Regions from separate parts of the Chelatococcus sp. HY11 genome, predicted to be linked through region 1. Evidence: predicted binding sites of a transcription regulator. Region 1 holds the regulator's gene; each other region holds the start of a gene.
What was found. The regulator PhoB, encoded in region 1, activates phosphate uptake and scavenging genes when phosphate is short. The targets are predictions, from matches to a motif close to TGTCATNNANCTGTCAT.

Region 1 (7,788 bases):
TGAAGGGCATCAACCTGCCTCTCTACGAGAATATCGTCACCGCCTTCATCGGCCCGTCCGGCTGCGGCAAGTCTACCCTGCTGCGTGTCCTCAACCGGATGTACGACCTCTACCCGAAGCAGCGCGCCGAGGGTGAAGTTCTGCTGGACGGCGAGAATGTCCTCTCGCCCAAGCAGGATCTCAACCTGCTCCGCGCCAAGGTCGGCATGGTCTTCCAGAAGCCGACCCCGTTTCCGATGTCGATCTATGACAACATCGCCTTCGGCGTGCGCCTTTACGAGAGCCTCTCGAAGAGCGAACTCAACGACCGCGTGGAATCGGCGCTCCGCCGGGCCGCGCTGTGGGACGAGGTGAAGGACAAGCTCGACGCCAGCGGCCTCAGCCTCTCGGGCGGCCAGCAACAGCGCCTGTGTATCGCCCGCACCGTCGCCGTGAAGCCGGAAGTCATCCTGCTCGACGAGCCATGCTCGGCGCTCGATCCTATCTCGACCGCCAAGATCGAAGAGCTGATCGACGAGCTGAAGCGCGACTATACCATCGCGATCGTGACGCATAGCATGCAGCAGGCTGCGCGCGTCTCTCAGTATACGGCCTTCATGTATCTCGGCGACCTCATCGAGTTCGACGATACCTCGAAGATCTTCACCGCGCCGCAAGACAAGCGCACGCAAGACTACATCACCGGCCGGTTTGGCTGATCCCGGTGGCCAAAGCTAGAGGACCTGAGGCAATGCCTGAACATATCGTCTCATCCTTCGACGAGGATCTCGACGAACTGCGGACCAGGATCGTCGAGATGGGCGGCGTCGCCGAGAAGATGCTCGCCGACTCCACGCTGGCACTGGTCAAGCGCGACAGCGCGCTTGCCCAGTCAGTCATCTCCGCCGACGCCCGTCTCGACGGGCTGCAGCGCGATGTCGAAGAGCTCGCCGTGCTCACCATCGCGCGGCGCCAGCCCATGGCGGTCGACCTGCGCGAACTGGTCTCGGTCATCCGCGTGGCGGCCGATCTCGAGCGCATCGGCGACCTCGCCAAGAACACGAGCAAGCGCGTCGTCGCCATCAGCGGCGAGGCACAGCCGCAGAAGCTCGTGATCGGCGTGCAGCACATGAGCGATCTCGTGCAGGAGCAGCTCAAGGACGTGCTCGATGCCTATGTGCAGCGGGATGACGCGCAGGCGCTCGACGTTTGGCAGCGTGATGACCGCATCGACGCGCTGTACACGTCGATCTTCCGTGAGCTGCTCACCTATATGATGGAAGATCCGCGCAACATCACGTTCTGCACGCACCTTCTGTTCCTCGCCAAGAACATTGAGCGCATCGGCGACCACACCACCAATATCGCCGAGACGGTTCATTATCTGGCGACAGGCGTCACGCTGTCCGTGGACCGCCCGAAGGGCGATACCTCAAGCTTCACCAAGGCACCAACAGATCCCAGCAACTGATCCCACTGATCCTGTGAACCGGGGGGCCAGGACAACAGTGGAACCATAGGACTTTCGATGGGACCACGTATTCTGATCGTCGAGGACGAGGAGCCGCTGACGCTGCTCCTCCGTTACAACCTCGAGGCCGAGGGCTATACCGTCGACAGCGTCGCCCGTGGCGATGAGGCTGAAATCCGGCTGCGCGAGGCGGTGCCGGATCTCGTGTTGCTGGACTGGATGCTGCCGGGACTTTCCGGCATCGAGCTGTGCCGGCGCATCCGTGCGCGCGAGGAGACCGAGCGGCTGCCGATCATCATGTTGACGGCACGCGGCGAGGAGACCGAGCGTGTGCGGGGTCTCGCCACCGGTGCCGACGACTACATCGTCAAGCCCTTCTCGGTGCCGGAGCTGTTGGCGCGCGTCCGCGCCCTGCTGCGGCGCGCCAAGCCTGGACAGGTCGCGGCGCAGCTCGTCGCCGGTGACATTGAACTTGATCGAGAAACCCATCGGGTCAAGCGCGGCGGCCGGGAACTGCATCTCGGACCGACGGAATTCAAGCTGCTCGAGTTCCTGATGCAGAGCCCAGGTCGTGTCTTCACCCGCGAGCAGCTTCTCGACCGGGTCTGGGGCCACGACGTGTATATCGACGAGCGGACCGTCGACGTGCATGTGGGGCGCTTGCGCAAGGCCATCAACCGCATGCGCCGGCCCGATCCGATCCGCACGGTGCGCGGTGCCGGCTATTCCTTCGACGAGACCTTCGCCAAGGCTGGCTGAAGCCGGTCGATCACAGTCCCGTCGTCTCACTCCCAAAAAAGGCCGCCACGATCGCGTCGTGGCGGCCTTCTTCAGGACCCCTATATTTGCCGGCTATCCGCGGTTGCCCGGGCAGCGGCTTCAGATCAAGCCCGCTTGCGATCCCGCCTGCGGTCGGCGACAGGCTGATAGGCAATGCGCGCGTGGTGCGAACAATAGGGCATACCGAGTTCCGAACGCGCCCCGCAGAAGCGGAACTCCGGCGTCGTCGGATCGCCCATGGGCCATCGGCACATGGATTCACGGAGTTCCATGATGGTGACCCTCTCCGACATGGGGATCACCACGTCCTCGCGGGGCTGAGGCAGGCGCACAAGCACCGGGGCGGCCTCGGCGACAGGCTGGGGAGCGAGCGCCGCATTGGTCCGCATCGGGCCCGACGTGGTGGCGGCCGGGGCCGGAGCCGTGACACCGGGCTGCCGGACCGGCTTGCGCGGACGTGGCGCCGAACTGGCGGTGCTCTTCGCGCGCCCGGACAGGCCGAGGCGGTGCACCTTGCCGATGACGGCGTTGCGGGTGATGCCGCCCAGTTCGGCGGCGATCTGACTGGCGCTGAGGCCATCAGACCAGAGCTTGCGCAAGAGCTCTACGCGCTCATCGCTCCAAGATTGGCTCGGGTCGGTCATCGCCTTCTCCGTCAGCGGTTGCAGTGCGCGGAATCCCTTATTTTTCGCGGCCAGCCCGACAGGAGCCAAACCCCGTTGCATGTTGACAACGAACGCGAATGATAAGTTCCGCTACACGAGATGTCGTAGTCGTTGAAGGCGAAACTACAATATGCCCGGACTCGGGGGCAAGAGTCCCCCCGCCACACCTGCCGTTTTCCCCAAGAACCTCGTGTGAGGGCTCAAGGCGAAAAGCGTCTTCCGTTCCGGCACATATCAATTTCTGCAGATGGGAGACGGGGCGCTTTCCTCCCCGGTCGCTAGCCGGCGTCCGGGGCCTGCCGGGCGTTGATGAAAGTGATCACAGTCTTTGAATTGACATGGAAAACATGACCTTTAGAATTGGTGGAGTGCCGCCCCTCCGTGGGCGGCACTTTGATTTTCCGAGACGCGGGTCCGATATCAGTGGTGTCTGCCCCGTGGTTTCTGGAAACTTTTCTCTTGCGGAGGTTGAAATCGTGATTTCGCCGTTGCTGCCGACTTATGCGCGTCCCGACATCGAATTCGAAAAGGGAGAGGGCGTATGGCTCATCACGCGACAAGGCGAACGATATCTCGACCTCGGCGCCGGCATCGCCGTGAACGCGCTTGGCCATGCCCATCCGCATCTCGTGGAGGCCTTGACCGAACAGGCGTCCAAGGTCTGGCACACGTCGAACCTCTACCGTATCCCGGGTGGTGAGAGGCTGGCGCAACGGCTCGTCGACGCGACCTTCGCCGACACGGTCTTCTTCACGAATTCCGGTGCCGAGGCCCTGGAATGCGCGATCAAGATGGCGCGGAAATATCACGCGGTCAGCGGCCATCCCGAGCGGTTCCGCATCATCACCTTCGAGGGCGCGTTTCACGGGCGGACGCTCGCGACCATCGCCGCCGGCGGACAAGCCAAATATCTGGAGGGCTTCGGTCCGAAGGTTGAAGGCTTCGACCAGGTGCCTTTCGGCGATTTCGAGGCACTCGAAGCCGCCATCACCGATGAAACCGCCGCGATCCTGATCGAGCCGATCCAGGGTGAAGGCGGCGTGCGGTCCGTGCCCCCCGCCGATCTCAAGCGGCTGCGCCAGATCTGCGACGACAAGGGCCTCCTCCTGATCCTGGACGAGGTCCAGACGGGCGTCGGCCGGACCGGCAAGCTGTTCGCGCATGAATGGTCGGGCGTGACGCCTGACATCATGGCCGTGGCCAAGGGCATCGGCGGTGGCTTCCCCATGGGCGCATGCCTCGCGACGGCCGAGGCCGGCAAGGGCATGACGGCCGGCACGCATGGCACCACCTTCGGCGGCAATCCGCTCGCGATGGCCGTGGGCAATGCCGTGCTCGATGTCATCCTCGAGGAGGGCTTCCTGGAGGACGTGCAGCGCAAGAGCCTTCTCTTCAAGCAACGCCTCGCGGAGCTGAAGGATCGCTATCCCGATGTCATCACCGAGATCCGCGGTGAGGGTCTGCTGCTCGGCCTGAAGCTGACGCCGCCGAACGGTGATTTCGTCAACGCGGCCCGCGCGGAGAAGGCTCTGGTTATCCCAGCCGGCGCCAATGTGGTGCGGCTGATACCGCCCCTCACCATCACAGAAGCCGAGATTTCGGAAGCTCTGGCGCGCATCGATGCCGCAGCCAAGGCCGTGTCGGAGGCTCATGCCAAGGCCGATGCAGGCCAACCGGAGTTGGCTCCATGACGACGACAGCGACGACCGCACCCAGGCATTTCCTGGACCTCGCGGACTTCTCCGGAGATCAACTGCGTCGTGTCCTGACGGCGAGCACATCCCTGAAAGCCGCGCGCCGCAAGGGCCAGCCGCAGACCACCCGCCCGCTCGACGGGAAGGTGCTGGCGATGGTCTTCGACAAGCCCTCGACCCGCACCCGCGTGTCCTTCGACGTCGCCATGCGCGAACTCGGTGGAGAGCCCCTGATGCTGACCGGCGCGGAGATGCAGCTCGGCCGCGGCGAAACGATCGCCGACACGGCCCGTGTGCTCTCGCGCTATGTCGATGCGATCATGATCCGCATTCTCGATCACGACGCGATGATGGAGCTGGCGGAATTCGCCGAGGTGCCGGTCATCAACGGGCTCACGAAGCTGTCGCATCCGTGCCAGGTGATGGCCGACCTCCTGACCTTCGAGGAGCACCGGGGGCCGATCAAGGGGCGTACCGTCGCCTGGACCGGGGACGCCAACAATGTTCTCGCGTCATGGGTGGAAGCCGCGTCACGCCTTGATTTCAGCATCAATATCGCGACGCCCCCGGAACTGGCGCCGCGAGCCGATCTCATTGCGCGGGCGAGGCGCGAAGGCGCCGAGATCATGCTGACGGACGACCCCTTCGCCGCCGTGAAGGGCGCCGACGCCATCATCACTGACTGCTGGGTGTCGATGGGCGACGAGGACGAGGCTTTCCGCCACAACCTCTTGCAGCCTTACCAGGTCAACACCAAGCTAATGGCTGCAGCGAACGCGGGCGCCATCTTCATGCACTGCCTTCCGGCCCATCGCGGGGAGGAGGTGACCGACGAAGTCATGGATGGTCCGCAATCCGTTGTCTTCGATGAGGCGGAAAACCGCCTGCATGCCCAGAAGGGCATTCTGGCGTGGTGTATGGGAGCCGTTCAGTAATGGCCGATGTGAGCGCTCAAACCGCAGATGACCGGGTCCTGCCTTTCGCCGTCGAGGGTCTCGATGTGCGGGGCCGGGTGGTCAAGCTCGGCCCGGCGCTCGACACCATTCTGCGTCGCCATGCCTACCCTCCGGCGGTCGCGCGTGTTCTCGGCGAGGCGACCGCCTTGACCGCTCTTCTCGGCTCAGCCCTGAAGTTCAACGGTCGCTTTCAGCTGCAGACTCGCACTGACGGCGTGATCGACATGCTGGTCGTCGATTTCGACGCGCCGGACCGTCTGCGCGCTTGCGCGCGTTTCGACGCCGAGCGTCTCGCCGAGCTGGCCGAGACCGGGACGCTCGCAACCGGGGCGCTCCTCGGTCACGGACATCTCGCGCTCACGGTCGATCAAGGCTCCGAGATGTCCCGCTACCAGGGCGTGGTTGCGCTCGAGGGGGATGATCTCGAGGCAGCTGCGCACCAGTATTTCCTCCAGTCCGAGCAGATCCCGACGCGGGTAAGGCTCGCCGTGGGTGAGGCCTTCTCCAGCGACGAGGAAGGCGCAGGGATGCGCTACCGCGCCGGCGGGCTGATGGTGCAATTCCTGCCGTCCTCCTCCGATCGTCAACGGCAGCCGGACCTCCATCCCGGTGATGCGCCAGAAGGACATGACACCGGGCGCGCCGAGGCCTTCGAGGACGACGCGTGGGTGGAAGCCAAGCTTCTCGCCGATACGACCGAAGATCACGAGCTCATCGATCCGGCCCTGCAGAGCGAGCGCCTGCTGCTGCGGCTTTTCCACGAGCGCGGCGTTCGTGTCTTCGAGGGCCAGCCGGTCCACGAGGAATGCCGCTGCTCGCGTCCCCGCATTCTCGCCACCCTGCGCAGCTTCTCACAGCAGGATCGTGACGACATGGTCGGCGACAACGGGCAGATCGGTATCACCTGCGAATTCTGCTCGCGCCACTACCAGATCGAGCCGGCGGAACTCACCGACGAGCCGGCCTGACGCCGCGCCGTCGGGCAGCCCCGATTAGCCCTTCAGCTTTGCGGTGAGTCGACGCATGAAGTCCGCGCCGGCCTCCAGTTCCGCCAGCGTGATGTATTCGTCCGGCTGATGGGCGCGATTGATGGAGCCAGGGCCGCAAACCACCGTCGGCACGCCTGCATTCTGAAAGCGGCCGGCTTCCGTCGCGTAGGACACGGTGAGCGTGCTGTTGCGCCCAGTGACGGCCTTGACGAGCTCTTCCGCCGGCGAGCCTGGAAGCGGCCGCAAGCCGGGCACATCGGCATGGCAGACGGTTTCGATCGACGCCTCCGGCGCCGTTTGGCGCATGCGGGCCAGGACCGTATCCGCGTAGGCCGCGAACCGGGCCGGAATCTCATCGCCGTCAAGATCTGGCAATCCACGGAATTCCCAATGGAAATGGCATTCCTTGGCCATGATGTTGCGGGCTGTGCCGCCCGCGATGGTGCCGACATGGATGGTGGAGCACGGCGGATCAAAGCGCCCCGACGCGTCGCCGCGCTCGGCATAGACCTCCGCCAGGCGCACGAGCTCGGCCACGAGCAGGCCAGCCGCCATCACCGCGCTGGCGCCGAGCGCGGGCTTGGCCGAATGGGCCTCCTTGCCATGCACCGTGGTGGTGAAAGTCACCACGCTCTTGTGCGCATCGGCGATGGTGAGGTCGGTCGGCTCGCCGACGATCACCGCGCCCGGTCGGGGAAGATCGATGCCGAAGCGATTGATGCCATCGACCACGCCGAGGCACGTGGTCTCCTCGTCATAGGACAGGAACAGGTGGATCGGCCGGGCAAGATCGGCAGCAATGAAATCGGGCACATGGGCCAGCGCCAGCGCCACGAAGCCTTTCATGTCAACCGCGCCGCGCCCATAGGCGCGCCCGTTCTCGACACGCAGCCGGTAGGGATCGCTCGTCCACGTCTGGCCGGCGACGGGCACCACATCTGTATGGCCGGACAGCACGACGCCGCCATCGATCGCGGGCCCGATCGTCGCGAACACTGCGGCCTTGTCGCCATCGGCGTTCGGCAGCCGCACGAAGGGCACACCCCAGCTTGCGAGGTAGTCCTCGACATAGGCGATGAGCGCGAGGTTCGACTTCGGTGTCTCCGTGTCGAAGGCAACGAGATCGGCCAGGAGATACAGCGGGGCCAAACGTTTTCCGGTCATACCCGTCGTCCGATCATGTCCGTCTTCCGATCATCGTCGCTGGTTTTCATGGGAATGCCGTCCAGAAGGCGCGGGAGGCCGTTTCCGCCA
Region 2 (7,788 bases), 820 kb from region 1:
GCGATGCTTTCTACGGTCGAACGGATGCGCTCCACCTCGCCGCCCCGCGCTTCCGCCCAGAGGCGCACGGCCTCGCGGGCCGCGGCGGCATCCCGCGCGGGCGCCCCGGTCGCGACGATGGCCGTTGTCAGGCGGCGATGCGCGCTGGCGATGCCGCCGAGCGCACGGCCGAGCGCAAGCCGGTCGTAGTAGTCGGTCACCGGCAGCCCGCGCGCCGCGGCCGCGAGCTCTCGGAGACGGAAGCTGCTCTCCACCGCGAAGTGGATCGCGGCCACTTCGTCGGCATCGCGATCACTCGCCTGGGAAATACGCACGATGTCCGGCGCGGCGCCCAGCTCCGACAAGGCGGCAAGCCGCCGTGCCAGCGGCGCGGGGATCCCGGCCTCCTCCAGGCTCGTGCTTCGCGCTTCGAGCCCCTCGCGGACATCCGCGGACAGCGCGGCCGGCAAGGCCGCCTCGACAGTCGCGATGCCGCGACGGTAGCGCGCGACGATCTTCTGGATTCCCTCGGCCTGGAAATCCGCGTTGCGGATGAACCAGGAGAGCCCATCGACGAGAAGGTCCTGCAAGCCCGCATAGAGATCAAGCTGCATGGCCGCATTGATGTCGTCGGCGGAATGGCCGATGCGCTCATCGAGCGCGTCAATGCCCGCATTCAGCTCGATCAGCCCATAGGCGTCCCGGACCGCCGCGTAGGCAGCGGCGATCGTTGGCGCATCAGCCCCCGTCTCATCCGCGAGGCGCGTGACAATCGTCGGCCCGCCGCGATTGATGATGGCATTGGCAAGCTGCGTCGCAATGATCTCCCGTCGCAGGCGATGCGCCGTCACCGCGTCCGGGAACCGCTCCCGCAAAGGCTTCGGCATATACCGCATCAGTTCGCCCGCAAGATACGGGTCATCCGGTACCGGGCTTTCGAGGATCGCGTCGTAGAGCGCGAGCTTGGCATAGGCGAGGATGACCGCGATCTCCGGCCGCGTCAGGTTTTCACCGCGCTGCTGGCGCTGGGCGAGCGTCGCGTCGTCCGGCAGGAATTCCACCGCGCGATCAAGACGTCCTTCCGCCTCCAGCACACGCATGAGGCGACGGGCAAAGCCGAGCTCCTCGGTCCCGCGCCGCTCAGCGAGCGAAATAGCGAGTGTCTGCAGATAGTTGTTCGTCAGGACGAGCCGGGCGACCTCGTCCGTCATCTCGACAAGCAGGCTGTCACGGCCGGCTTCATCAAGCCGCCCCTCCTTCACCGGGGGTGCCAGCGCGATCTTGATGTTCACCTCGACGTCGGAGGAATTGACGCCTGCCGAATTGTCGATGGCGTCGGTGTTGAGGCGAACGCCGGCCTCCGCCGCCTCGATACGCCCGCGTTGGGTCATGCCCAGGTTGGCACCCTCGCCGATCACCTTCGCGCGGACGGACTGACCCGTGATGCGTATGGCGTCGTTGTTGCGATCGCCCGCCTCGGCATCGGTCTCCTCACTGGCGCGGATATAGGTGCCGATGCCGCCGAACCACAGGAGATCGACAGGGGCCTTGAGGATGGCTGACATCACCTCCTGGGGCGAGGCGTGATCTTGCGTGAGGCCGATCGCGGCCTGCGCAGCCGGCGACAGCGGAATGGATTTGGCGGCGCGCGAGAAGACCCCACCGCCGTCCGAAATCAGCGCGGTGTCGTAGTCCTGCCAGCTCGATCGCGGCAGCGCAAAGAGCCGCTGCCGTTCCGCGTAGCCCACAGCGGGATCCGGGTTCGGATCGAGGAAGATGTCGCGATGGTCGAAGGCGGCCACGAGCTTCAGCTGCTCCGACAGTAGCATGCCATTGCCGAAGACATCCCCCGACATGTCGCCGACGCCCGCCACCGTCACCGGCGTCGACTGGATATCAACGTCGAGCTCCCGGAAGTGCCTCTTCACGGCTTCCCAGCCACCACGCGCGGTAATGCCCATCTTCTTGTGGTCGTAACCGTGGCTGCCACCGGAGGCGAAGGCATCGCCGAGCCAGAAGCCATGATCAGCCGAGATGCTGTTGGCGAGGTCCGAGAAGGTGGCCGTGCCCTTGTCGGCGGCAACGACCAGATAGGGATCATCATCGTCATAGCGAACCGTCAGCGGCGGATGGACGATGGCCTCGCCCTCGCGATTGTCGGTGATGTCCAGCATTGACGACACGAAGATTCGATAGGCCTCTGTGCCCTCGGCCATGAAGGCCTGCCGGTCGCCGGGGGCCGGCAAGCGCTTCGGCAGGAACCCGCCTTTCGCGCCGACAGGCACGATGACCGCGTTCTTCACCTGCTGTGCCTTGACGAGGCCAAGCACCTCGGTGCGGAAATCCTGCGCCCGGTCGGACCAGCGCAATCCGCCGCGCGCCACCTTGCCGAAGCGCATATGCACGCCGTCCACCCGCGGCGAATGCACGAAGATCTCGTAGAGAGGCTTCGGCATCGGCAAGCCGTCCACCTTCGCGCAGGCATATTTGACGGCAATGGTACGTCGTGGATTGCCGTCACCGTCCAGCTGGAAAAAGTTGGTGCGGATCGCCGCGTCGATGAGATTGACGAAACGCCGAAGAATGCGGTCGTCGTCGAGGCTCGCCACGCCCTGCAGAAGTTCCTCGATACGGGTGTGGATTTCGGCCTGACGCGCCAGCCGCGTGGCTTCGTCCAAGCGTGGGTCGAAGCGGGCATAGAACAGCGCGACGATCTCTTTCGCGATGGCGGCGTGGCGTGTCACGGCGCCCGCGAGATAGCCCATGCTGAAATGCACGCCGATCTGGCGCAGATAGATGGCGAGCGAGCGCAAAAGCGCCACGTCACGCCAGCCAAGCCCGGCTTCCAGAACCAGGGCGTTGAAGCCATCCGATTCCGCCAGGTCCCGGAACAGCGCCATCAAGGCCGCTTCGATGGCTGGCTGCAGCGCGTCCACATCGATGACCCCGCCGGCGGCGCGCTCGAGCCGCATGTCGTGCAGCCAGACCCGCGCGTCATCGCTCGCCCCCGCGGGAAAGATGCGGTGGGTGCGCTCGTTCACGACACGGAAACCGAGGTTCTCGAGCAAGGGCACCCGCTCGGACAGGGGCATCGGCCGCCCCCGCGAGAACACCTTGAGATTGGCGCTGGTGTCATCCTCGCCCTCGCGGCGGTAGATATCCACCGCCCAAGGCCGCTCGGCGCTCAACTGCTCGAGGATATTGATATCCGTGAGAACGGCATCGCCGCTGTAGAATTCGCGATAGGCCGCCCCGAAGGCATCGCCGTAACGCTCCGCGAGCACGCGACCGCGCCGGCCTCCGATCGCCGCATCGAGCAATTCGCCGAGCGCGTCCCGCCACGTCCGCACGATGGCACGCACGCCGGCTTCGAGCGCCTCCTGCCCGATCGCCGGGATCTTGCCCTCGTGATGGCCGATGATGAAATGCGTGCGTGACAACGGCCCCTCGGGATAGGCCGGATAGGCGGCGGAGACATGGCCGTCGAAAGTGCGCGCCAGAAACTCGCCGACACGCCGCCGGACCTCGGTGTCGTAACGGTCCTTCGGAATATAGACGAGGACGGAGACGAAGCGGTCGAAAGCGTCCCGGCGAGCTAGCACGCGCACGCGCGGCCGTTCGGTCAGTTTCAGGATTTCCAGGCAGAAGCGATACAACGTCTCGACATCCACCTGGAACAGCTCGTCGCGCGGATAGTCCTCCAGCACGTAGAGCAGCGCGCGGCCGGAATAACTCGCCGGATCGAAGCCGGCGCGGGCGATGACCTGCGCCACCTTGTGCCGAAGATAGGGGACATCCCGCGTCGTGCCCGTATAGGCATCGGCGGTGAAGAGGCCGACGATGCGCAGCTCGCCTTCCAGCCGGCCATCCCCCGAGAACAGCTTCACGCCGATATAGTCGAGATAGGCCCGGCGATGGACACGCGACTTGACATTGGCCTTGGTGACGATCAGCGGCACGGGCTCAGCAAGGAAAGCCCGCATTTCCGGTGTCATGACGACCATGTCCCGCCCGCGCCGCAAGATCCGAACTGAGGGATCCCGCAGGATGCCAAGGCCCGAACCTTCGACGAGGTCGGCGCTCGTGTCGCCACCCGCGAAGCTGTATTCACGGATGCCGAGAATGGTGAAATTGCCATCCGCGAGCCACGAGAGGAAATCCCCGGCTTCCTCGACCGCCTCCGCCGGCATGCTCGCGGGCGATGCCCTGACGACATCGATCGCTCCGCGCAGGCGTTCACGCATCGTTGTCCAATCGTCGGTCGCCTGCCGGACCTCCGCATAGGTCCGCGACAACTCCGCGACGAGGGCCGCGCGCACGGCGTCATCGTCTATACGATCGAGATGGATATGGATGAGGCTCTCGCGCGGAACGGTGCCGCCGGCTTCCGCGTCAGGAATGATCCTGGCAAGACGGCCGTCCCCGTCGCGCTCCACGGCGATGATCGGATGCGCGACCAGCGCGAGCTCCGCCTCGAAGCCCTGGGCGATCAGCGCCGCGAGGGTGGAATCGAGCAGAAACGCCATATTGTCGTTGACGACTTCGAGCAGCGTGATCTGACGCTGCTGACCATCGCCGTTGATGTCGCGATCGATCAGCTTGACGATCGGCGGGTCGCCGCGTCGCCGGGGTTCAGCGAGATGGGCAAAGGCATCGGCCGCGAGTGCCGCCACCTCATCCGGCGCATAGCGCTCGAGGTCCTCGGTCGCCGTCGCCCCAAAGAGCTTGGCGGCGAACCCCTTGGGAACCGAGGGCGCGCGTTCATGCAACACCGCGTCGATGGACGCGATCAGATGCACCTTTTCCCTGTCCCCCTGATCACCGGAGACCTCGCCGTAGGAACGAATTCCCTGCGAATCAAGAAGCCCTGGAGACACTCCCGACGTGGCGGCTCGCTCATGATTATGGGGCTTCACTAGATCCGGCTTCGCCGACGTCATACCCAAACTCCCAATATGCTGCTCGTGCTGCTGCGGTGTCCCGCAGGCCTCCTGAAACAGGCTAGCCGAGGGATGTGCACCAATCATGACCTGAGCCGTATAGGCCGCTCAAGAAAACCACCATGCGAACCGAAGGCTCACCGGGCGGTCATCGTCTCGCCTCTCGAATTGTCAGGTGCGACGGTGAGTTCCCGTTTCGATGCTCGCGGTCACGATCAATGTGGACGCCTTCCTCAGGGTGCTCAGCTGCCGATCGCGGCTGACGCTTTTTATCCGCCCGTTACTGGCGCGTAGTAGCCTTAACCGCTTGTGCCTCAATGGCAACCGGAGAGATCCCCGAAAGGAAGGCGAATGCTACAAACCGCGGTTCTCTTTCGCGCTTACCCGCGCGCGAGGCCAGTGCCAGGGCTGCGAGGAATCGCGCTTGCAGCACCGCTGTCGTCGCAGCGCCGGTGGCTCCAGGGCTCGCACCGCACAAAAGAAAAGGCCGGCGTTCAACGCCGGCCTTTTTGAAGTCAGATACTCGTTACGCGTTGCCAAGTGGCCCGGCATTCCCCTGACACCGGGGGGCTGGGGGGCTGACGTATTCCGGCACCAGGAGATGCCGAGCCACCAAGGCAACATGGACTTTATCGCCGGGCAGTTGGGCCGCCGCTGGGCCTCTCTGCGGCGGAAATGTGGATTTTGCGATTTATCAAACGCCGCCACTCAGCACGGCTGACATAGCGCGCCGTTAGCGTGCAGCTCATGACGCTTGCATGACAACGCGACGCGCCCCATCATGAAAGGCGATAGGGCGAGGTTTTGTCGCGCCCTCGGTACGGCGGCCGCCGTGGCCGCCGCTTCAGTGAGTTGGCGTTCGCCGGCCGCGGAAGGCAGGAACAGGGTAACGGAATGAGCGAGGAGGGCAGCTCGGACATCGAGCCAAACCTGTCCGCGCCGTCAGCGTATCGCATCGAGGCGATCACAACGGCGGCGGACAGCGAACCATCGCCAGGCCGGTCATCGAGCCGATCCGTCCTTCCCTTCGCGGCAGCACAAAACCGATCTTCTCCCTTCGCCCCGTCAAACGCGCTTCCGCCTGCTGCTGCCCAGCCGAGCTTACCGCCCGTTGTGTCGTTCGACCGGCTGGAGCTCCGGGAGATCCTCAATCTCTACGGCCGGAAGGTCGCGGCCGGCGAATGGCGTGACTACGCAATCGATTGCCTGAAGGAGCGCGCTGTCTTCTCCGTCTTCCGGCGGACATCGGAGGTGCCGATGTATCGCATCGAGAAGGACCCGAGGCTGGCGCGCCGACAGGGTGCTTACAGCGTCATCACGGCTTCGGGCCTCATCCTCAAACGCGGCCACGACCTCGCCCGCGTGATCAGCGTTCTCGACCGGTCCTCCCTGCGGGTGGTGGGCTGACGGGCCTTACGTCTGATGGCATTGCCGGTGGTCGGCCGATACGTCGCCAATAAGCCGCCATGACGCCTCGGCCCCATCCCGAGCGATGTCAGGCGCGGTAACTGTGATCAGGGCTTTCCATAGCGCCCAGCCTCGGGCGCGGCTCCACGTCTTATCATCGAGGGAAAGCGCTGCTCGAAAAGTCGCACGGCTGTCGCCCGAAAACAGCGTCCATGCGATCACGAGATCACACGCCGGGTCGCCCACCGCGGAACTGCCGAAATCGATGACAGCGCTGAGATCGCCATCGCGAACCAACAGGTTGCCACCTGATACGTCCCCATGGACCCAGACCGGCGGGCGCTCCCATTGCGATGCGAGCGCATTGGCCCACACATCCCTGAGAACACCGGTTTCAGCTGTTTCTCCAAGGACCGCCAGCGCCGCCTGAACCTCCCCCGCATACACCGCGAGCTGGCCGCCGCGATGAAAATTATGGTCTCCGGGCGGTGGGCCATCACGGGTATCTATCCGATGCAGCGCGCTCAGAAAATCGGCGAGCGAGCATGCCACGCGATTGAGATCGGCCTGCGGTTCACGCGCCACGGGATTGCCGGGAAGCCAGCGATAGATGGACCAGGGCCAGGGATATCCCTGGCCTGGCTGGCCATTGGCCACGGGGACCGGAATGGGCAACGGTAGATGGGGCGTCAGCGCGGGGAGCCAGCGATGCTCTTTCGCGACCTGCGCGACATAACGACCAGCGCTCGGCAAGCGCACGAGCATGTTCTCGCCCAGACGGAAGGTGCGGTTGTCCCACCCGCCCGGCACGACCGGCGATATCGACAGATGTGCCAAATCAGGGAACTGCTCGGCGACAAGTCGATGAACCAGGACGGCATCGATGATGATCGTCAAAACATGCCCCGATGTCTGCGACCTATTGAGCGGGGATCGAACGAACGCCGCCAATAAAAAAGCCCCGGCGCAAACCGGGGCTCTTCGTTTATCCTACAGCCTTATCAGCTGCTGCGCTGCTGGCCGAAGAGCTGCATCAGCATGACGAACATGTTGATGAAGTCCAGATAGAGCATCAGCGCGCCCAGCACCGACTTGCGGGCCGCCGAGGCGCTGTCGTCCATCTCGTAGTACATCTCCTTGATCCGCTGGGTATCCCAGGCGGTCAGACCGGCGAAGACCAGCACACCAGCCACCGAGATGGCGAACTGCAGGGCGCTCGACGCCAGGAAGATGTTGACCAGCGAGGCGATGATGACGCCGAACAGGCCCATGATCAGGAACGAACCCATCGCCGACAGGTTACGCTTCGTCGTGTAGCCATAGAGGCTGAGTGCGCCGAAGGTCGCCGCGGTGATGAAGAACACCCGCGTGATCGACGCGTGGGTGTAGACGAGGAAGATCGACGACAGCGACAGGCCGACCAGCGCCGCGTAGGCAAAGAACAGCAGACGCGCCGTGGCGG
Region 3 (7,788 bases), 1.7 Mb from region 1:
CGACGGCCTCCACGTTGTCCGTATGCGACAGGACGAATTCGTCGTCCTGCGCGGGATGGAGCGCATCCTCACCCAGCTCCTTGCAGCGCAAGGCGCGGTCGACGAGCGACATGGCCATGGCCTTGCGCTCGCAATGTCCGAAGCTCAAGCCGTAGCCGCGGGTGAACTGCGGCGGTTTCTCTGTGGAGCCTTTGAACTGGTTGATCATCTGGCATTCGGTGACGGTGATCTCGCCGATGTCGATGGGAAAGCCGAGCTCTTCCGGCACGATCTCGACGGAAACCTCACCAAGCCGCAACTCGCCCACGAAAGGGTGGCTGCCGCCATAACCGCGCGTCGTCGAATAGGCGAGCCCGAGCACGAAACCCTCGTCGCCGCGGGCGAGGTTCTGCAGCCGCTGGTCGCGGCCAGCGGGAAAGGACATGGGATCGCGGGTGACGTCGAAGACGGGCTCGCCTTCCCGGTCAGCGACCTCCTCCTCGATCAGGCCCTCATGAGCGAGAATATCGAGCACCGGCAACATGGTCTCCGGCAAGGGCGTTTCGGCTTTCTCGGCCTGCGGCGCCTCGTTGCCCTCCGCCGCTAGCGCGAAATCGAGCAGGCGATGGGTGTAGTCGTAGGTCGGACCGAGAACCTGCCCGCCGGGCATGTCCTTGTAGGCGGCCGAGATACGGCGGCGCACCGCCATTCCGGCCGTTTCGATGGGCCGGGACACCGCGATGCGCGGCAGGGTGGTACGATAGGCGCGCAGGAGGAAAATGGCCTCCACGCTGTCGCCCTGGGCCTGTTTCAGCGCCAGCGCCGCCAGTTCGGGATCATAGACCGAGCCCTCGTTCATGACGCGATCGACGGCCAGGCGGAACTGCTCGGTGATCTGCGCGAGGCTGAGTTCGGCGATCGCGGGGTCCCCGCGACGCTCCTCCGCCACAAGCTTGTGGGAATTCAGGATAGCGCGCTCGCCACCCTTCACCGCGACATACATGGCTACTCCTTGACCGCGATGCCCCGGGGCAAGCCCACGACCGCGTCGCCACATGCAAAAAGGACATCCACACCAAGCGGATAGAGCCCTTGATTGAGCGCCCAATCCGCCCAGAACCAATCCGGCAGGCCCGCGACCGAGACCGCCCGACGGCGGGGAATGCCCGGTCCGGACCACTGGCGCCGAGGGCCCTCCGTCAGCGAGGGCACGGTGATGACGAGCGTGGCCGAACGATCGGGATAGCGCTCGTCGCCGGCCTCGAACGCCGAGAGGCGCGGCATGGCCACCGCATCGCCGATCAGCGCGAAACGCGCCTCCGCCGGCTCGGCCACAACAGGCACGCCGCAATGGAAGCGCAGATAGGTCGCCACCGCATCGCTCGACAAAGCCGCATCGCGCCAGACAGGCGTGTCGAGATCGCACAGCGTCAGCGCGACCGCGGCCATCGCCGGGGTGACCCCCTCGGGGGCACCGGGCCGTTGCGCGAGCTGCTCGATCGCGCCGGGATAGGCGATGGCGTTCAGCACATTGCGGAACACGGACTGGCTGTCGAAGACCGGATTGGAGAAGCCGGGCTCCAGCCCGGCCGTATCGAATGCAAGTGTCATCGCGGATTGTCTCCCCTTACCATCGTGAAGAACTCGACCTTGGTCGACGCCGCCTTGCGGCTGCGGGCATCCCGCCGCGCCGCCTGCGCCGCCGCGAGCGGCGCGATCACGACCGTCTCGAGGTCGGCGCGGCGCTCCGGCACCTGCAACAAGGCGTCGATGATCGCTGCGATCTCCGCGCGACGACGATCGCGCCCCTGCACATAGCCGAGACCAATGGTGCCGTCCGCGAGCTGCAGGGCGCAACGGGTCACCGTCATCTCGCCGAGATTGAAGGCATTGCCGCTGCCGCCGGCCCGCCCCTGCACCATGACGAGGCCTATCTCCGGCTGCCGCAGGAACCGATGCTCCGGGCATTCCGGCACATCCGCGAAAGCGGCCTCCAGCTCATCACGCGGCGCGCGCGCCAGCACGCTCAGCCACGATCGCCTCGCCGCATCCCCGGCATCATCGCCATGCCCCGCTGCCCGCATGTTCGTCATCCCGTGTCGATCGCCTCCGCAACCCAGGCCCGAGAGCCGCAGCGAAACCTCCGCCCGGTCCGTATGCCTGCCGTAGAACACATATCTTCTTTGAAAGGTACGTACCTTTCATTTAACATGCGGATGTCTACGCCGCCAGTGTATCATTTGAATGACGTTGCGGCCTGATACGCGATCGGACTATGGGTGGCATGTATACGCGTGTCATATCGCAACAGTACGACAGGCCGCGCGGGGCACCCCGCGCTGGACAAAACGGACCGAAACAACATGGAAGCATCCCCGGCCAGAGACGGATCCCCCAAGGCGCGGAAGGCGGCCCCTCCCCTTTGGCAGAAGGTCGCGACAGCCCTGCGTACCGAGATTCGTGACCAGACCCTGAAGCCCGGCGAGCAGATCATGCCGGAGGCGGCACTCTCGGAGCATTTCTCCGTCAGCCGCTTCACGACCCGCCGGGCGCTGGCCGAGCTCGAAAAGGAAGGGCTCATCCGCATCGAGCACGGACGCGGCCTCTTCGTGGCGGAAGACATCGTGCCCTATGCGGTGGGCGAGCGCACGCGTTTCACCGACAATATGCGCCGCTTCAACATCGCTGGGGACCGGGAGATTCTCTCGACGGCCATAGAGACGGGCGACTCGCTCGTCTGCGAGCGGCTGGAGCTTGCGCGCGGCGCGGATGTCCTCGTCATCGACACCTTGTCCTCGGTTGACGGGCGCCCCATGGGTCTCAGCCAGAATTTCTATCCGGCCGACCGGTTCCGTGGTCTCGATACCGTGTTGCGCGAGACGGTCTCCCATACCAAGGCCCTGAAGGCGTTCGGCGTCCAGGACTACACACGCAAATGCACCTGGATCATCAGCCGGATGCCGACAGCCCGCGAGGCCCGCCTCCTGAAGATCGCGCGAACCCGGCCTATCCTCGAGACCCAAAAAGTCGACATCGACGCCAATGGCCGCCCCATCGCTTTCGGCATCAGCGCCAACTGCGGCGATCGCATGCAGATCATCATCGAGTAGCCATCCCGCAGCTCACGCCAGCGAGCCCGCAACTGCCCCCGGAATAAGTGCTTAGCCAAGACAATATTAGCCAGCGCATCTTTCTCACCAATATTCACAGCGACGTGATGCGCATAAGTGGCGCACGCGACCGGCCCGTCATGGGATTGTTACAATATATCCCTAGGTCTATGCATCAGCGTAGCCTGGAGGCTGCGGGATCAACTGCGGTTCACTATGTTGGCGTCCGCAGCAATCGCTGCATCACGCGGCATCCATGATCGTCCCGGCTGCGGCGGCCGATCTCTGACACGACAGAGATGGCTTGGCGTAGCGAATAGTTTTCTTGCTGCGGAGGGGTTCTTGCTCAGCATTCGCGATGTCTCGCGCCAGTTTGCAACGAAGACGGCCGTCGACAACGTCTCGCTGGATATTGAATCCGGGGACTTCATTGGGGTCATCGGCCGTTCCGGCGCAGGAAAATCCACCTTGCTGCGCATGATCAACCGGCTTGTGGAACCCACCAGCGGCCGCATCGTCTTTGATGGCGTTGACGTCACCGGCCTGCGTGGCCGTGAACTCCGCCGATGGCGCCAGTCCGCCGCGATGATCTTTCAGCAGTTCAACCTTTCAGGCCGGCTCGATGTGCTCACGAATGTGCTCATGGGCCGGCTTAATCATGTTCCGGCCCCGCGCGCGGTGCTGAAGATGTGGTCCGAGGAAGACAAGGCCATCGCGCTGTCGGCGCTCGAACAGTTCGACATCGCCGGCCTCGCCGCTCAACGGGCCGAAAGCCTGTCCGGCGGCCAGCAGCAGCGTGTCGCAATCGCCCGGGCCCTGGTGCAGGAGCCGCAGATCGTCCTCGCCGACGAGCCGGTCGCCTCGCTTGATCCGCGCAACACCAAGGTCGTCATGGATGCGTTGCTGCGCATCAACAAGCACTACGGCATCACCGTCCTGTGCAACCTGCATTCGCTCGATCTCGCACGGACCTATTGCGATCGCCTCATCGGCATCGCCGCTGGCCGGGTGGTCTTCGACGGCGCGCCGGAGGCGCTGACGGAAGATGTGGCGCGCGATCTCTATGGCCTGGAGGCCGAGGAAGTACTTGGAAAAGCGACCGCCATACCGCGACCGCAGGCCGCGATGGCGAGCGCCATATCCATTCCGGCGTAATCGCCAGGATTTCGGCCGATCGGCTTTTTGGTCGATTGTCCAAGCTGTCTGGCGTCCTGAAGAACGGCAGACGAAGCCGGACTTTTGCGCAAGAAATTCGCAGTCAGTTCCCGCAAATACCGCCGAATACGTAACGTATTCGCACAATAGATCTGATCGGAGATCCCAATGTTCAACCGTCGTCTCGTCATCGCGGCCGCTGTCGGCCTCTTCACCACTGGCGCCGCCTTCGCGCAGGACTGGAAGGCCCAGTATCCGGAACTCACCTTCGCGATCATTCCGGCCGAGAACGCCTCGGGCGTGACCGAGCGCTACAACCCGCTGATGACGTATCTGTCCAAGGAACTCGGCATTCCGGTCAAGCTGCGCATCGCCAATGACTACGCGGCTGTCATCGAAGGCCAGCGCTCCGGCAACATCCACATCGCCTCCTACGGCCCCTCCTCCTTCGCCCGCGCGCTCATGACCGGCGTGAACACGGAAGCCTTCGCGATCGAGACCAACCTCGACGGCACGAAGGGCTACTACTCCGTATTCTACGTGAAGAAGGACAGCCCCTATCAGAAGATCGAAGATCTGAAGGGCAAGAACCTCGGCCTCGTCGACCCGAACTCCACGTCTGGTAACAACGTGCCGCGCTTCGCGCTCGACCAGATGAAGATCGACCCCGCCGCCTTCTTCGGCAAGGTCGTCTACACCGGCAGCCACGAGAACGCCGTCATCGCCCTGAACCAGGGCACCGTCGATGTCGCCGCCAACTGGTGGAACGACGAGCAGGAGTCGAACCTTCTGCGTATGGCCCGCAAGAACATGGTCAATGCCGACGATTTCCGCATCATCTTCAAGTCCGAGCAGATCGTGAACTCGCCGATCGCGATGCTCTCCAACCTTCCGCCTGACCTGAAGACCAAGATCCGCCAGGCGTTCATGGACATCCAGACGAAGGACAAGGCCGCCTTCGACAAGATCTATGAAGGCAAGCAAGGCCCCTGGCAGCCGGTCGACAACACAGCCTACAAGCCGATCATCGAGCTGAACAGCTTCGTCGACAGCCTCCGCAAGAAATCGAGCTGACGGGACGCGCCCGCGCGGGCGACGCCCCCGTCATCCGTGCATGGGCTCTTCTGGCGCATGCACGGGGAAGCCGCTCTTCATCGGGGCCAACGTGCCCCGATGAATTGACATGATCGCAGATTGCCCATGACCGCATCCGTACCCACCCTGCCGCCGGCGCAGAGCCAGGCGCTCGCCCTCCGGTACGACCGGGAAGTCGCGACCAGGCGCCGCCGTGTCCTGCTCGGCATCGCGATCTTCATCGCTGCCATGGCGACCTCGGGGTGGATGACGGAGGTCGATCTCGGCAAGCTCTTCCAGAACATCGGCGCCTTCGGCTCCTATATCGTCCGGCTAGCGCATCTCGCGAATGGCGAGCCTGTCTGGACGGACTTCGGGGAATGGTTCTGGGGCCTCCACAAATGGACCGTGCTCCTCGGCGAAACGCTGATCATCGCCTATCTCGGCACGGCGCTCGGCGCCATCTGCGCGTTTGTCCTGAGCTTCCCCGCCGCCATCAATCTCACGCCGTCCCCGCGCGTCCGCTTCGTGGCGCGACGCTTTCTGGAATTCTGCCGCAGCGTCCCCGAAATTGTCTTCGCGCTTGTCTTCGTCATCGCCTTCGGGCTCGGCCCCATACCCGGCGTGCTGGCGCTCGCCATCCACGGCACCGGGGCGCTCGGCAAGCTGTTCTCCGAAATCGTCGAGAACATCGACATGGCCCCCGTCGAGGGCATCCGCGCCACCGGCGCCGGCCGCGTCGCCGTCATCCGCTTCGCGGTGCTGCCGCAAGTTCTGTCGGGTTTCGTCAGCTACACCCTGCTGCGTTTCGAGATCAACGTGCGCGGCGCCGCGGTCATGGGTTTCGTGGGCGCGGGCGGCATCGGCCAGGACCTTCTGGAAGCCATCCGCAAGTTCTACTACTCGGATGTCAGCGCGATCCTCATCCTGATCATCGTGACCGTCATGGTGATCGACATCGTCACGGAGCGCATCCGCCACGCACTGACGGGAACGCCCTCATGAACGCGCCAATCTCACTCCCCGGCAGCGCACGCGCCCCGCGCCCCGTCAGTCGCCTGCGCGAGGACGCCCTGCGCGAACTGCCACAACTGCGGGCCCGGCATGCCGATGCTTTCCGCCGCGTGACGCGTAACGGCGTCCTCGGGCTGATGCTCACCGTCGTGCTGCTCACCATTTTCATCTATGGCTTCGCGGCGCTTGGCTTCTCCTTCGCAAAAATGCTCGCGGGCCTCGATCAGCTCGGCACTTTCGTCGTTCTGATGTGGCCCCCGACACCCGGCACCATGAGGCGGCTTTTTCTGTTCCTCCACGCCCTCGGCGAAACGGTCGCGATCGCCGCGCTCGGAACGATGCTGGCGGCGTGCATCGCCCTGCCCTTCGGGTTTCTCGCCGCCAAGAACGTCGTCGCCAACCGCATCGTGCATTTCCTGTCACGCCGGATGCTCGACACGGTGCGCGGTGTCGATACGCTGATCTGGGCGCTGCTGTGGGTAAATGTCGTCGGGCTCGGCCCCTTTGCCGGGGTCCTCGCCATCATGTGCTCCGATACCGGCGCCCTCGGAAAGCTCTTCTCCGAGGCGATCGAAACGGCAAGCCGCCGGCCTGTAGAAGGTGTTATGTCGGCGGGAGGCAGCCGCCTGGCGGCCGTGCGCTTCGGCATCCTTCCCCAGGTGCTGCCGGTCTTCGCGAGCCAGGTGCTCTATTTCTTCGAATCCAATACGCGTTCGGCCACCATCATAGGGATTGTCGGCGCGGGGGGAATCGGGCTTCATCTGTCCGAGCAAATTCGAACGCTCGAATGGCAGCATGTGGCATTTCTCGTCATTCTCATCCTGGCGACGGTTGCTGTCATCGATACGCTTTCCACACGGCTCAGGAGCGCGATCATTGGCGCGCGACCGACGGTCGTATGACGGCGAGCGACATCAGCCCGATGTCGGCGCCGGCCGCGTCAAGTGAGAAACGAAGACCCTTGACCCACCCCGCGCGGTGGGCGAAAGCCTTTTTCTAGAGAGTTCCATGAACAAGCACGTCCCGCCCACCCTCTCCACCGGCTCGCTTTCCCTGGCCGCCCGTCGCCTCGTCCTCGCCGATCGCGAGATCGCGGGAACCATTCATGTCGAGCAGGGTCTCATCGTCGGCATCGAGCAGGATGTGATCGCGGAAGGCGCGATCGACTGTGGCGACGACCTCCTGATCCCGGGCCTCGTCGAGCTCCACACCGACCATCTGGAGCCCCATTTCACCCCGCGCCCGAAGGTCAACTGGGATTCCTTCTCCGCCGTCTTCTCCTATGACGCGCAGATCGCCGCGGCCGGCATCACCACAGTGCTCGACAGCCTTCGCGTCGGCCGCGACTTCGACAACGCGAAGGGAGCGGGCTCGGCGCTGTTCGAGCTTGGTCAGGCCATCGCGCGTGCGCGCGGCACGGGCCTCCTGCGCGCCGACCATTTCACCCATCTGCGGT
Region 4 (7,788 bases), 1.4 Mb from region 1:
CTTCGAGGCCCCATTCCTTGCCACCCAACTCCGGGCCGCGGGTGGAGCACTGACGGTCGTCGCGACCGAAGAACAGGCGATAGCCGCGATGGCGCAGGGAGTCGACATCGCGATCATTGACTGCGCGCTTGGAGACGAGCGGGCTCGCCGGCTAGCTGCTGAGGCGCGCAAGGCAGGCGCGTGGCGGACCATCATTCTGCTCTCGCCCTTCGAGAGGCGTGATTTCGGGCTGCCGTCGGCGGCAGGGTTCGACGTTTTCCTGATCAAGCCCGTACGCACCCGTTCGCTCTTCCAGCAGATCGACGGATGGGTCGGGGGCGAGCTCGTTCAACACCAAAGCGCGCTGGCGGCGGAACGGATGCTGGCGGGGCTCCAGACGACAGGCCAGGCCGCGCGCGTTCTCCTTGCCGAAGACAACGAGATCAACGCGCTGCTGACCCTGAAGGCGCTGGAGCATTTTGGCGCAAAGGTAGACTGGGCGCGCGATGGTCGCCGGGCGCTCGGCTTTGCGAAGGGCATGCTGGCGGGTCGCATGCCGGCTTATGATCTCGCCCTGCTCGACGTCCGCATGCCGGAACTGGATGGACTTGAGGTGGTCAGGCAGATCCGCGCCTTGGAGGGCGAGGGACAGAAGCGCTTACCCATCGTGATGCTCACGGCGAATGCCTTTGCCGAGGACCGCCAGGCGGCGCTCAGCGCCGGCGCGGATGGCTTCCTCGCCAAACCGTTGGACCGCGCCAAGCTTAAGGCCTGGTTGCCGGTGCAGCAGCAGCGCGAAGTCATGTGAGTTAGCTGGAGTTGATGTCCGATTGGCCAGCGCTTTCCAGCCAGGCCGCATGTAGCCAGCCAAGGGAATGATGCGCCGGCTTTTCCGCCGCGTGAGTGCCATGCGGCAAGCTGCCCTCGCCATTCACATGAAAGATTCGGCAACCGGTATCGCGGCAGCCGCAAGCCAGCTGTTTAAAGGCTTTAATCCGTGCGGCCCCCGCGGCCGACACGTCATTGTCACAACACTGTAGAAAGCATAGCATGCGTCGGTTTGGTGGGACTTCAGTCGCCCGCGAATCGTCGGCGGTGTCGGATGCAACCGAGGATTATTGGATGGTCCAGGGTCCCCTTCAGTCGAAGAAGGCATGGGTGGACAAAGTGCCAGCAGGTGCTTTGGGTGCCATAGCCGGCAAATTTTTGCCGTCAACCTGGACACCGTCCAACTGGGCGCCGGGCAATTGGAGTGTAGGGCGCTTGGCATCCGCGTCACTATCTGACCACGGAGAACCCGTTCTGGGTCGCATGGGCTCACTGGAGGTGAGACTGGCGACGACCAAGAAGGAGTTGAAACAGGCACAGCGCCTGCGTTATCGCGTCTTCTATGACGAGATGTCGGCCATTCCCAATGCCGCCTCGATGATCGCCCGGCGCGACGTGGACGACTACGACGCCATCTGTGACCATCTGCTCGTGCTCGACCATGATGCGCCACGCCGGCCTTTCCGCGCGGCGACGCCCCAGGTTGTGGGAACATATCGCCTCCTGCGCCAGGAGGTCGCGGATCGCAATTTCGGTTTCTACACGTCGGGCGAATTCGAGATCACGAAGCTCACGGACAGCAACCCGCATCTGCGCTTCCTGGAACTCGGCCGGTCCTGCGTGCTGAAGCCTTACCGCAACAAGCGCACAGTCGAATTGCTGTGGTATGGGATCTGGAACTACATCCGCAATCACCGCGTCGATGTCATGTTCGGATGTGCGAGCCTTGAGGGCACGGATCCGGACCGGCTCGCGATGCCGCTGAGCTTCCTGCACCACCACGCATTGTCGCCGGAGCCTTGGCGCGTGCGTGCCCTGCCGGAGCGGTTCGTCACCATGGACAGGATGCCGGCCGCGAGCCTGGACACCAAGGCGGCGCTGCACAGTCTGCCGCCGTTGGTGAAGGGATATCTGCGGCTCGGCGCGACATTCGGCGAGGGGGCGGTCATCGACCGACAGTTCGGAACAACGGATGTCTTGGTCATGTTGCCGGTTCCGACCATCAATCCTCGCTACATCGAGCATTTCGGCGCGACGGCCAATCGGCAATCGGCCTGAGGTTGGCGTTAGCTTTTCCCTATGAAGGCGTCGCACGTCCCTCGCCGGCCGCGAGCAAGGCATCGAGACCCGTGCGATAGTCGGGGTAGGCGAGGCTAATGCCAAGCTCGGTCTTGAGCCTGGTATTGGCGATCCGCTTGTTCTCCGTCCAGAAGCTCAGGCCCATAGGTGAGAGGCCCGCCTCCTCAAGCGTTGTTTCGGGGGGCGGTGCAATCCCGAGAAGGCCCGCGGCATAGGTGATCACGTCCGCCTGAGGCGCGGGCTCGTCGTCACTGACGTTATAGATGCCGACGTGGTGCGCGGCCGTTTTTCCGGCCGCGCGGCCGGTGAGGGCCGCGAGCGTCGCGGCGATGTCATCCACATGGATACGGTTGAAGACCTGGCCTTGCCTGGCGATGCGGCGCGCGCGGCCGGCCGCCAGATCGACCAGCGCGTTGCGGCCGGGGCCATAGATGCCGGGCAGGCGCAGAATGTCGAGCGCGTGACCCGCCGACGTGGCCAAGGCCGTCCACGACTTCTCGGCCTCTATGCGCAGGAGCGAACGGGCGTTGCGGGTCGCGAGCGCTGATGTTTCATCCACCCAGGCGCCTCCGTGGTCGCCATAGACGCCGACCGTCGAGAGATAGCCGATCCAGCGGATATTGCGGGCCGCCGCGATCTGCGGCCCGAAGGCGCGCAGCGCGGGGCAACCTTCCGGCCCGGGCGGGACACTGACGAGTACGCCGTCAGCCTTGGCGAGCCAGTCGGAAATCGCCGGGTCGGCCATTTCGGTGCCCGTGAAGCTGAACATTTCGATAGAGAGCGGCTGCTCGGACCCCACAACGCCGCTCTTGCTACGGTAGGTGCCCGCGAGCGCGGCGAACTGCGAGCCATGCAGCCTGATGAAAGCCCGCGCGGAAAAACCAAGCCCAAATATGAAAAGTCTCATGGTTCTTCCCCGGACAATCCGCTGGGTTTGCTGCAGGATGCGGAACTTTCCACCGCCCGGTACGCGTCCGCGAGGCTAAGACCCGCTAGCCATTCGGCCCTGACGCTCTCGTCCGCCTCGCCAGTCGCGCAGTGGGGAACGAGCGCGGCGAAGGCCTCGGCGGACAGGAGGCGGGACAGCGCCCATACCGCGGCGCCACGCACCAGCGGATTCTCCTCCGCGAGCTTGTCCCGGGCGAGTGTCGCCATATCGGGATTGCCGGAGTTGCCTATGGCGATCAGCACGTTGCGCATGAAGCGATCACGACCCGTGCGCTTCACTGGTGATCCGGCAAAGCGCAGGCGGAAGGCGGCATCGTCCAGCGCCGCCAGATCGGCCAGGGCGGGGGCCTCGTAGTCCGCGCCGGCGACGATCTTGGCCTCGCGTCCAGCCTCCGCGAACTTGTTCCAGGGGCAGACAGCAAGACAGTCGTCGCAGCCGAAGACGCGGTTGCCCATCAGAGGGCGGAGGTCGCGGTCTATCGGTCCTTTGTGTTCGATGGTGAGATAGGAAATGCAGCGCCGCGCATCCAGCTGGTAGGGTGCCGGGAATGCTTCCGTCGGACAAATCGTGAGGCAGCGTCGGCAGCTGCCGCAAAGCGGCGAGCCGGGCTCGTCGGCAGGCAGATCGGCGGTGGTGAAGATAGCACCGAGGAAGAGCCAGCTGCCGAACGCGCGTGACACGAGCACGCTGTGTTTTCCCTGCCATCCGAGCCCGGCCGCCTCCGCGAGTGGCTTTTCCATCACCGGCGCGGTGTCGACGAAGACCTTGACATCGGCGCCGCCGGAAGACGCGAGGAAGCCCGCCACCTGCTTCAGCTTGCCCTTGATGACGTCGTGATAGTCGCGATTGCGAGCGTAGACCGAGATTGTCGCGTGGCTTTCCAAAGCCAGCGAGGCGAGCGGGTCACTCGAGGGCCCATAGTTCATGCCAAGCATGACGACCGAACGCACTTCAGACCACAGTGCGCGCGGATCCGCCCGCCGATCGGGCGTCTCACCCATCCAGGTCATGCTGCCAGCGTAGCCCGCTTCAAGCCAGGCCGCGAGGCGTTCAGGCGCGTCCGGGATGGCGTCGGGACGCGTGATGCGCACGTCGTCGAAGCCCATCTGGCGGGCGCGGTCGATCAGGGCGCGTTTCAGGCTTGCCGCCGAACGAGAGGTGGAGTTTCCCCGGCCGCCGGTGGCGACTTGAGGGGGAGCCTCTAAAAGTCGAGATCCTCGTAATGGGCCGCCGGTGCCATGCCCGGTACCCGATCCGTCAGCAGAGCGCGGAACGATGGCCTCGATTTGACGCGCGCGTACCATGCCTTGGCGGTTTCATCCTCTTCCCACGGCACATCGCCGAGATAGTCGACACAGGACAGGTGAGCTGCGGCCGCCAGATCCGCATAGGTCAGATCCGGCCCGGCAAGCCAGTTCCTTTTGCCGATCAGGAAGCCAATATATTGCAGGTGGTAGCGCACATTGCTACGGCCGGCGCGAATCGCACCCATATCGGGCGGGCCACCACCCAGTTCTGCCTTCATGAAACGCTTGTAGATCTTCTCGGTGACGAGATACGCCGAGACTTCCTCGTAGAATTTGACCAGGAACCAGTCCATCAGGCGGCGAACTTCGACGCGGTCAGCCGGATGATCCGGCAGGAGGCGCCGGCCCTCGAGCCCAAGGCCACGTGTTTCGTCGAGATATTCGGCGATCACGGCGGCGCCCGGGACCGCAAGGCCCTGTTCCTCGACAAAGATGGGCAGGTTCCCTGCTGGATTGATCATCAGCAGGCCATGGCTGTGCTCCCAGGGCTTTTCCTCAACCGTGGCAGGCGCGATGCCCATCTCGCCCAACACAAGACGGATGAAGCGCGACTGAGGGCAGAAAGGATAGTGGTGGAAGGTCGCCATGGAGTGTGTCACGCAATCAGCAGATGGGGCAGCGATAACGATGTGTGGGGTCGACAGCGTGATAGCGCATGAGGCGAGAAACCGTTGCGCAAATTGGCTTGGAGGGCATTCGCATTCACAACATGTCCCGTATAAAACCCCGAAAAATGGCAAACAACTCGTTTTGCCTGATGTACCGGGCTTTCCGGCGTTGTCATTAAGGCTTCGCTAACGACAGCAGGCCCACAACGCATGCGAGCGTGGACCAAGGTCCTGTCGTGATTCCGAACCGCTTCCGTCATTCACATGCCATGAAGCCGCCCCATGAAGCGAAATTATGGCATCAGCACGAGAGTGTTAGCCGCGACAGTGCGGTGAAATGACGTCTTGCGGGGATTCGATCGAGCAGGTCCTTGAGACTTTGGAGCGCCCGGTTCGCCTGCTTCGGGGGCGGGCGGCGCGCAGTCTCGGATCGTGGGATCAGCGATGAATACATTCGATGTCGTGTCGGCGGCCATCCTTGGCCTTGTCGAGGGTCTGACAGAATTTCTGCCCGTCTCCTCGACCGGGCATCTTCTGCTTCTCGGCCACTTTCTCGGCTTCGAATCGAAGGGGCGAACCTTCGAGGTCCTGGTCCAGCTTGGCGCCATTCTCGCGATCGTGTCCGTCTACTTCCACCGCCTCGTCACGATCGCGAAGAAACTGCCGTACGATCCCGCCGTGCAGCGTTTTGTCCTCGGCGTGCTTGTCGCCTTTCTGCCGGCGATGGTCATCGGCGCCTTCGCGCATAGTTTCATCAAGGAGGTGCTGTTCAACCCCTGGATCGTGTGCGTCAGCCTTATCGTGGGCGGTTTCATCCTGATGGTTGTGGATCAGCGGGGGCTTGGTGGCCGCTATCGCGATATCTCGGAGTTTCCGCTCAGCATGACGCTGAAGATCGGTTTCTTTCAGTGCCTCGCCATGATCCCCGGTGTCTCGCGCTCCGGCGCCACGATCGTCGGCGCGATGCTGCTGGGCTCCAACAAGCGCGCGGCCACGGAGTTCTCCTTCTTCCTGGCGATGCCGACCATGGCCGGCGCCTTCGCCTATGATCTCTACAAAAACTACAAGCTGCTCGATGCCCATGACATCGGGCTCGTCGCAATCGGCTTCGTCATGGCCTTCATCTCGGGCCTGTTCGTGGTCAGGACCTTGCTCGACTATGTCAGCCGTCACGGCTTTGCGCTGTTTGCATGGTGGCGTATCGTAGTCGGCGCGGCCGGGCTTGCCGGACTTATCGTCTTCGGCTGAAAACATAGGCTCAAGCCGAGGATTGCGCCTGGGCGCGATCCGCCCCAAAGTTGGCGCAGGACGACCGCCGTCAATCGCGTTGTCGCCATATTGAGCGTGCATCACACCATCCGCCTCGTGTGAAGACGAGGGCGGGGAAGGACGAAGAAGGGGGTACCCTGAATGATGCGACAATCGGTTGTCACCGTGCTTCTTGCCTTTGTCCTTGCGGCCTTCGCGTCGACCGTGCGCGCGGCGGATCCCGTCTTCCCAACAGGACTGAATATCGGCCTTGTTCCGCCCGGCGAAATGCGGGAGGCGAAGAATTTCCTCGGATTCGAGGATGAGGCATCAGGGTCGGCCATCCTGATGACAGAGCTTCCGACGGATGCGTATTCCCGTGTCGTCGAAGGACTGAAGGTCGGCGAAATGGAGAAGCAGGGCCTCTCCGGGATCAAGCGTGAGGATTGGACGCTCGGAGGCGCCAAGGCTGTCTTCGTCAGCGCGCGGCAGCAGGCCGGGGCCCATGTCATCAACAAATGGGTCGTGGTGGCATCGTCGCCGCTCGGCACGGCGGTGGTCACGGTTCAGGTGCCTGAGTCGACTTCCAGCACCTACAATGATGAGATCGTCCGCGCAGCGCTGAAGAGCCTCGTTTTCCGCAAGCCGCCGCCGATGGAAGAGCAAATTGCCGCGCTTCCCTTCTCGCTTGGAAAACAGGCGGGCTTCAGGGTGTCCCGCGTCCTGGCCGGTACAGGTTTGCTTATGACCGAGGGTCCCAAGGACAGCATCAAGGGCGCAGAGCAGCCTATTGTCATTGTTGCATCAGGGGATGGCGCGATTCCCGGCACGCTCGATCAGGACCGTTTCGCGCGTCAGGCCTTCGGGGGCTTGGCGAGCATTGTCGCTCCCGAGATCAAGACCGCGCGCAATCTGACGCTGCAGAATGTGCCATGGCACGAGATTACCGCGGTCGCCCAGGATTCGGAGACCAAGGACAAGGTCTTCGTCATGCAGGCGATCCGCTTCGACACGACGCGTTATATCCGGCTGATCGCCATGTCGCGCGAGCGTGACCAGAAGAAGATGCTCGCGCGCTTCGAAACGATCCGCGACAGCATCGCGCCGAAGCCCGAGAACTCCAAGGATTGATCCTCGACCGGGTTTCTGTGAACGCGGATAGCCCCATGAGAAAGGCCGTCGCGGCTTAGCCGGACGGCCCTTTTTTCTATACGACCGGTAAAGCCATCAAGGCCGTTGGTGCGATATGCGCGCCGGCCTCAGTGACTGGTCGCGGGGCCGGCATCGGTCGAATTGCCGGCTGCAAGCTTGGGGCCGCCTTTCGATACGCCGACCATGGCAGGTCGCAGCACGCGTTCACCGATCACGAAGCCCGACTGGATCACCTGCACCACCGTGCCGTGAGGCTTGCTGGCATCCTCGACCTCGAACATTGCCTGATGCATATTCGGATCGAACTTCTGGTCGACGGGATCGATCTTGCGCACGCCGTGGCGCTCAAGGGTCTTGATCAGGTCACGCTCGGTCAATTCGATGCCTTCAAGGAACGGCTTGACCGGGTTGTCCGCCT

Region 2: a site for PhoB is predicted at 5,667-5,683, ahead of KIO74_RS31815 (DUF2794 domain-containing protein). Genes of this name have one in related genera too.
Region 3: a site for PhoB is predicted at 3,226-3,242, ahead of phnC (phosphonate ABC transporter ATP-binding protein). Genes of this name have one in related genera too.
Region 4: a site for PhoB is predicted at 1,004-1,020, ahead of olsB (l-ornithine N(alpha)-acyltransferase). Genes of this name have one in related genera too.

What each region holds. Positions count from the first base shown of each region.
Region 1 is NZ_JAHBRX010000001.1:2,718,330-2,726,117, forward strand. It holds gene pstB (phosphate ABC transporter ATP-binding protein PstB) at 1-698, shown strand, start outside; gene phoU (phosphate signaling complex protein PhoU) at 731-1,450, shown strand; gene phoB (phosphate regulon transcriptional regulator PhoB) at 1,508-2,209, shown strand; gene KIO74_RS12455 (GcrA family cell cycle regulator) at 2,335-2,874, opposite strand; gene KIO74_RS12460 (aspartate aminotransferase family protein) at 3,372-4,586, shown strand; gene argF (ornithine carbamoyltransferase) at 4,583-5,524, shown strand; gene KIO74_RS12470 (Hsp33 family molecular chaperone) at 5,524-6,513, shown strand; gene argE (acetylornithine deacetylase) at 6,538-7,698, opposite strand.
Region 2 is NZ_JAHBRX010000001.1:3,538,944-3,546,731, reverse strand. It holds gene KIO74_RS16160 (NAD-glutamate dehydrogenase) at 1-4,919, opposite strand, end outside; gene KIO74_RS31815 (DUF2794 domain-containing protein) at 5,883-6,326, shown strand; gene KIO74_RS16150 (aminoglycoside phosphotransferase family protein) at 6,333-7,223, opposite strand; gene KIO74_RS16145 (Bax inhibitor-1/YccA family protein) at 7,328-7,788, opposite strand, start outside.
Region 3 is NZ_JAHBRX010000001.1:4,402,452-4,410,239, reverse strand. It holds gene KIO74_RS20160 (carbon-phosphorus lyase complex subunit) at 1-982, opposite strand, end outside; gene phnH (phosphonate C-P lyase system protein PhnH) at 985-1,590, opposite strand; gene phnG (phosphonate C-P lyase system protein PhnG) at 1,587-2,063, opposite strand; gene phnF (phosphonate metabolism transcriptional regulator PhnF) at 2,343-3,089, shown strand; gene phnC (phosphonate ABC transporter ATP-binding protein) at 3,432-4,244, shown strand; gene phnD (phosphonate ABC transporter substrate-binding protein) at 4,413-5,318, shown strand; gene phnE (phosphonate ABC transporter, permease protein PhnE) at 5,445-6,323, shown strand; gene phnE (phosphonate ABC transporter, permease protein PhnE) at 6,320-7,234, shown strand; gene KIO74_RS20120 (alpha-D-ribose 1-methylphosphonate 5-triphosphate diphosphatase) at 7,341-7,788, shown strand, end outside.
Region 4 is NZ_JAHBRX010000001.1:4,127,698-4,135,485, forward strand. It holds gene KIO74_RS18755 (response regulator) at 1-787, shown strand, start outside; gene olsB (l-ornithine N(alpha)-acyltransferase) at 1,147-2,085, shown strand; gene KIO74_RS18765 (Rossmann-fold NAD(P)-binding domain-containing protein) at 2,105-3,013, opposite strand; gene queG (tRNA epoxyqueuosine(34) reductase QueG) at 3,010-4,359, opposite strand; gene KIO74_RS18775 (glutathione S-transferase family protein) at 4,257-4,949, opposite strand; gene KIO74_RS18780 (undecaprenyl-diphosphate phosphatase) at 5,415-6,218, shown strand; gene KIO74_RS18785 (hypothetical protein) at 6,381-7,349, shown strand; gene grpE (nucleotide exchange factor GrpE) at 7,478-7,788, opposite strand, start outside.